DNA from 2 places in the Paenibacillus oryziterrae genome. Region 1 is predicted to be linked to the other one. Evidence: predicted binding sites of a transcription regulator. Region 1 holds the regulator's gene; the other holds the start of a gene.

Region 1 (3,419 bases):
TTTCTTCTGGACTGCGGTAACGGCTACAATTAGCTTATCAGGATCACTTCTGGGGAACATGCGTTTGAGTTTAAGGACGGCAGCCAGCAGTAGAAGGGATACACCAATGAATGTGAACAGGTACATCAAGACAATCAGCATGTACGTTCATCTCCCGGATCAGAATATGAAGCATGAGCTCTCTATTAAATAGATATGCCTAGCAAGTGAAAGAATGCGCGGTTTCTTAGCAAAGAAAAACTCTCCTTAGATAAGGAGAGTTTAGGGAATTAGATCAGTGCAATAGCCAGCAGAGTGAACAAACTTAAGGTTAAAATCGGATTGGCATAATACCCAGGGTAAAATCCGGGATAAAAGGCCGAGGTTTTGACGTTGCCTTTGGAACCAGTCCGCAGATACACATTGTTCTGGTCAACATCTACAATGACACCTTCGTATTGGCGTCCGTCGACGGTCATGATACGTACTTTTTTGTTTTTACATCTCAAGCAATTGTAATATGCTTCCATAGATAGTTGTCGCCTCCTTTTCCTAATTAATTTATGGAGAAAGAGAACGATGGTAACGGCGGAGTTACCGGGGTCAATAGATTAAGCTGCACTTAAAGTCTTAGGCGATTCTATTGGCGAATGGTTACCCTTGTGCCGACATTCACCAGGGAAGCTAGTGTCAGCACATCGGCATTATACATACGAATGCATCCATGAGACACCTTTTTGCCGATCGAAGCTGGATTGTTGGTTCCATGAATGCCGTAATGCGGTTTAGAAAGACCCATCCAGAAAGCCCCGTACGGCCCTCCTGGATGGGCTTGTTTGTTGATAATAGTATATTCGCCTTCAGGTGATTGGTTTAACATGGTGCCTATTCCTACAGGGAACCCTCTTTTGACGATATCGTTATCCAGGAGATAAAGCATAAATTGGGATAAATCCACAATAATCCGAACATTGGGCATAGTCATCAGCACTCCTTTGCTAGCAGGATATGTGATGAAAGCTCTGGATGTTAAAAAAACAGCCGCTCCCCAAATGATGGGAAGACGGCTGTTTCAGTATCTTGAAATGATGAGTACAAATAATTCTTAATGAATGTCCCGAAACAATCCAACGACTTTACCGAGAATAGTTACACGGTTCAGACGAAGAGGCTCGTACACCGGATTCTCCGGCTGAAGGCGAATATGATCGCGTTCCTTGTAGAATGTCTTGACGGTTGCTTCATCTTCATCAGTCATAGCCACAACTATGTCGCCATTGTTAGCAGTCTGTTGCTGCCGGACGATTACGTAATCCCCATTCATAATTCCTGCTTCTACCATACTGTCACCGAGGACAGAAAGCATAAATACTTTGTTGTCACCTACATAATGAGAAGGAAGAGGGAAATAATCTTCAATATTCTCTGTAGCCATTATCGGAACACCGGCGGTTACCTTACCTACGACAGGAACACGTGTGACACTCTGTGCGAACTGGTGTACGTTGTCGGAATCATCCTGACCCAGAAGCTCAATTGCGCGAGGTTTCGTCGGGTCACGGCGGATCAATCCCTTCTTCTCAAGACGGTCGAGATGGCCATGAACAGTAGAGCTGGAGGCTAGTCCCACAGCTTCACCGATCTCCCGTACGGAAGGCGGGTAACCCTTGCTGCGGACCTCGTTACGTATAAATTCCAGGATCGCCAGCTGGCGACTCGAAATCTTTGACATCGGAATCAACCCCATATAGTAATGTTTGGGAAAATTATAACATAGAACTTCCGTTCGCACAAACATAAGTTCTAAATTTGCCTACTAAGAAATAAATAGGGAACAATTGTTCGAGAAAAGTATTGATTCAAACATGTGTTCGTGTTATATTGATTTTGGAAGTAAGAACAAGTGTTTGGAGGGCGATGAATCATGTTGAAATACAGTACTTACCGCAGCATTTATGAAGAGGCTCCGGAGGTTTCTAGTGGACATCGGTCCGCTTCAGGCAACGGAATAAGCTTCAGAAAGACAAATGTGAATTCCACGGGAGTAACTCAGCTGTTCCTTCAAGGTAATCTGATTAAGCTCCTAATGATTATAATGCTGGTGATTTCCGGATTTACTGTTGTTGGGAACGTTTTTGCTGGTTCGGTATCTATCGGCAGTCGTGAAGATAAACGCATTGTAGTTGAACCTGGAGATACGTTATGGAGTATTGCACTTAAGAACAAACCATCCGACATGAGAACAGCTGTATATATTGAAGGAATTAAAACGCACAGCGGGCTGGATACCAGTGACATTCAAGCCGGTGATATCTTATCTCTTCCTATATATTAAGAAGGATTTTCTATACTAGAGAGCTTGCAGGGGGAAGACCTTGACAAGCTCTTTTTCTCATGGCAAAGTTAGTATGAATTTATAAGGAGGGAAGAGCAGTGGATATTGATGAATTGGTCGCGCGGATTAACGAATTGGCACGCAAACATAAGACCGCGGGCCTGAATACTGAGGAATTGGCGGAACGTGCCAAGCTCCGGGAAATTTATCTGGGGAACATCCGCAGAAATTTCCGTGAACAACTGAACAACATTGAGATTGTTGATAATGACGGGCGTGAACAAGGCGACAAGGGATTGAAGCATTAATTCCTGTTACCTTTTCATAGATATTTAAGTATGACTAGGGGGAAATGACATGGCCCGTTCTTGGGAAAGAATGGTTCAACGCAACACGAAGCAAGCGAACAAGTTAAGAAAGAAGACGGGTAAGGATTCGATTCACGCCTATTCCACTGCCTCCAAGAACAGTGATGTTTACAAAGGACGTAACATTGTTCTCCCTGTAGTATTGCTCGGGCTTGGAGTTATGTACTGGTTAGTCGGAAGCATCGATGAAACAAGAGGCAATGGTTCCCTGATGAATTGGCTTGGAATCGTTCTTTATTTTGTTCTCGCAGCGCTTATTTTTTTCCGGCGTCCATACCTGAAGGTGGACCGTGCAAGACTCTCCACTTTTAAGTTTAACCGTGAGCGCTTTCTGGCTCCTGCGGATATCGAGAAAATCATTCTCTCCCGCCGCTCTGTGGTTATCAAGCACAAGAACAAACGGGCGAAGTGGGTGTTCTCCAAATTGATCAATCGTTATGCTACTGAGGCGATGGGCGTGCGCCTGGAGGAGTTCGCCAAGGTTAATCATATCACCTTAGAACACGAATAAAGAGACCGTAACTTGAGGGAGGGGAGAAATTTCAATGCCGATTAAAGCTGTACTGTTTGATCTGGACGATACGCTGCTGTGGGATGATCGCAGCATCGAGGAAGCATTTGAATTTACTTGCAAGTCGGCGGGGGAATCTATTGATCCCCAGGAGCTGGAAGCAGCGGTCCGCAAGGAAGCCCGCGGCCTTTATGAATCCTATGAGACTTTTCCTTTTACTCAAATG
Region 2 (3,419 bases), on a different contig from region 1:
GAGCGTAGCAGGGTGTGTTCCCCTACCTTAAGTCCTTCCAGTGCTTTACCCTTGCAAGTAATAAAGAATTGGGCGCGTTTGAGCACGACGCCGAGCTTCTTCAGCGCATGGAAATCCAAGGTTCCTGCTCTTCGTGCTTTTACAATCCGTTGAGCGCTTCTTACGCCGACACCCGGCACACGCAGCAGCATCTCATACGGTGCACGGTTGATTTCAACGGGGAACTGCTCCCGGTGGTTGATGGCCCAGCTGCATTTCGGATCCAGCAGCGGATTAAAGTTGGGTACGGCTTCATCCAGTAATTCCTTAGCCTCGAACCCGTAGAAGCGGAGCAGCCAATCGGCCTGATAGAGCCGGTGCTCCCGCAGCAGCGGCGGCTTGGTATCCGGTGAGGGCAGGAGTGAATGCTCGACAACGGGCGTATAAGCGGAGAAAAAAACGCGCTTCAGATTATACTTCCGGTAGAGCCCTTCCGTGAGCGTCAGAATCCGGTAGTCGGTATCCGGCGTCGCACCTACGATCATCTGCGTGCTTTGTCCTGCGGGAGCGAAACGGGGAGCATGGTTGTATTTGACGATATCCGAGGTATTCTCGACAATCTTATCTTTAATCAAATTCATCGGCTTCAAGATGGAATCTTTGCTCTTATCGGGAGCAAGCAATCCCAGACTTTCCTTGGAAGGAAGCTCGATATTGACGCTCATCCGGTCGGCCAGCAGGCCGAGTCTTGACAGCAGCACATCATCTGCACCGGGAATGGCCTTCACGTGGATATAGCCCCTGAAATGATATGTATTCCGCAGTAGCTCAAGTGCGGCGATCATCTGCTCGGTGGTGTAGTCCGGATTACGCATAATGCCGGAGCTGAGAAACAAACCTTCTATATAATTGCGGCGGTAGAACTGCATGGTTAGATCCGCGAGCTCCTCCGGTGTAAAAGCGGCACGGGGAGTAGCGTTCGACTTACGGTTGACGCAGTAAGCACAATCGTACACGCAGCCGTTGGTCATAAGGACCTTCAGCAGTGAAATACAGCGCCCGTCCGCCGCGAAGCTGTGGCAGATCCCCATGCTGACCGCATTGCCCATGCCTCCGGCCTGGCCTGCGCGGTTCGAACCGCTTGAGGTGCAGGCTACATCGTATTTCGCCGAAGCGGTTAATATTTGAAGCTTCTCCATTACATTCACGGTGAACCCTCCCTATAGAAGAAATTATAACCCGAACAAATGTTCCTGTCAAAATCAACTGGTGGTTGTCCGTTCATTTCGTTGAAAGAGCAGAATGGTCATGCTAGACTTACATATAACAATGGGAACCATTCCAAGAGATAGGACGAGCAGCAAATGGATGCTAATGAAATCGCCAGATTGGCAGGGGTATCACGCAAAACAATCCAGCGTGTGCTGAATGACCCGGATAACGTCCGGCCTGAAACTAGGGATAGAATTGTGCGCATGATGGAAGAGCATCATTATGAACCAAGTTCTGCCGCCAGAGGCCTGGTGAAACGAAAGGCCAATACTATTGGCTTGTTTATTATGCAGGACGAACGCAATTACCGTCTGTACCCGGACGATTTGTTTTACGGGGTTGTGGTGGGGGCAATCATCAGCCATTGCACAAAGCGTGGCTACCGGACCATGGTCACGATTGTGGACGTTTCCGATATCAAACCGATGATGAGCATGTACAGACAAAAAAGTATCGACGGCGGGCTGCTCATCAGTTGGACTAATGTCCAGCCGGTGGTTGAAATGGTAAAGGGAGCGGGATTCCTGATCGGCGTATTCGACCAGAACAACGTCCCAGGTTGCGTTCCGGACATTCCGATCCCGTATCTGAATAACCGCAAGAGCGCATACGAAGCGACACGATACATAATTGAACAGGGACATACCAATATCGGTATCATTACAGGAGATTTGAACAATCATGCGGGATCCGAACGTCTGCAGGGATTTCTGGATGCTGCCGGGAAGTATGGGATTAAGGTTCCGGAGAAGTTGGTATTTCACGGGTCCTTCACGGAGGAATCAGGGGTAGAAGCCATTGATTACTGGGTAGAGAATGATATTTTGCCGCGGGCGGTTTTCTGTTCCAACGATCTGACGGCCTATGGCGCTCAGCGCAATTTGCTGCAGCGGAATATCAGCGTTCCGGAACGCGTTGCTTTGATGGGATTTGATGATCTAATCGTCTCCCAATATATTCATCCGTCCTTAACAACCATGCATGTGCCCAGAGTGGAGATGGCGATGTATTTAACGGATTGCCTGATCGATAAAATTGAAGGCTTAGAAGAAATCCCTAATAAGCAGAACATTGAATTTGAGGCGAAGGTAATCATTAGAGAAAGCTTGTAATACTACAAGGATAAACCCCGGATTGACAAGCACTCGGGCCGGGGTTTATATTAAAAACATCACAATGTCCTACGTAGGACAATTTTTTAGCTCAAAAATGTCTTACGTGGGACATTACGTCTTAACAATCAGCAAGCGCTTACAATTACTTCGGTAAATGGGGTGGTCTGCAGTTACGAGACTGGGAATGGACGGTGCAGCAATCGTAGTAAGAATAACTTTGAGAATGAAGGGAGCTACAGATCGATGAATCATCAAAGGAAACGTAAAGTGACCGCGGCCGTCTTGGCATGTACGCTATTCATCATGGCCGCGTTGCCGGCTGCGGGAGCAAGCGCATCGGCCAAGCAGTATAAGGATCTTCCGGCTAATTATTGGGCTGCAAAGGCGCTGAATGAATGGTCCGGTTTAGGGATAATTCAGGGGTACACGGATGGAACGATCCGGCCCGGCCAGATCATCAGCCGTGCTGAATTTGCGGCGCTGATGAACCGTACGTTCAATTTTACGGAAATGTCTTCTTCAGCAGCGAAAGATATCCCAGCGGGATCCTGGTATTCGTCCGATATGTTGAAAGCGCTATCGGCAGGTTATTTCAGCCTGAATGCCAAGCAGAATGCCGAGCCAACCTTACCGCTGACCAGAGCTGAAGCGGCTGTTGCCTTAGATCAGATTTTTAAGATTAGTGCAGCAGATGTTGACGTGAAGATGGTTCAGTTCACCGATCTTACAAACACGGAGGCGGCAACCCTTGCTTCAATCAAGGCCTTGGCTGCCCAAGGGTATCTGAAGGGATTCCCGGATAGCACCTATAGACCAGGCACAACCATTACACGCGCTGAGCTTGCTTCGGTAATGGACCGGATGGTGGATCTGCTTGTGAACCAGGCAGGAACAGTTAAGGGCGGCCCGATTACAGGGAATGTGGTGGTTAACCGCGCCGGTGCTATTTTGACGGATACTGTTATTGAAGGAAATTTGTATTTGACGGAGGGTATAAGCCAGGGTGATGTCACTCTGGAGCGTGTTACGGTGAAAGGCGAGACCTTCGTGCGC

The links. Region 1 encodes LexA, which represses DNA repair genes until DNA is damaged. Its sites were predicted from a motif close to CGAACATATGTTCG; they were not measured.
Region 2: the regulator LexA is predicted to act here: its motif matches at 1,220-1,233, upstream of ACAN55_RS04195 (putative DNA modification/repair radical SAM protein).

What each region holds. Positions count from the first base shown of each region.
Region 1 is NZ_JBGJZO010000001.1:205,063-208,481, forward strand. It holds gene ACAN55_RS01005 (hypothetical protein) at 1-141, opposite strand, end outside; gene ACAN55_RS01010 (LSm family protein) at 270-509, opposite strand; gene ACAN55_RS01015 (L,D-transpeptidase) at 620-958, opposite strand; gene lexA (transcriptional repressor LexA) at 1,085-1,711, opposite strand; gene ACAN55_RS01025 (LysM peptidoglycan-binding domain-containing protein) at 1,904-2,314, shown strand; gene ACAN55_RS01030 (DUF896 domain-containing protein) at 2,413-2,622, shown strand; gene ACAN55_RS01035 (hypothetical protein) at 2,672-3,193, shown strand; gene ACAN55_RS01040 (HAD family hydrolase) at 3,228-3,419, shown strand, end outside.
Region 2 is NZ_JBGJZO010000002.1:410,070-413,488, reverse strand. It holds gene ACAN55_RS04195 (putative DNA modification/repair radical SAM protein) at 1-1,178, opposite strand, end outside; gene ACAN55_RS04190 (LacI family DNA-binding transcriptional regulator) at 1,344-2,363, shown strand; gene ACAN55_RS04185 (carbohydrate binding domain-containing protein) at 2,610-3,419, shown strand, end outside.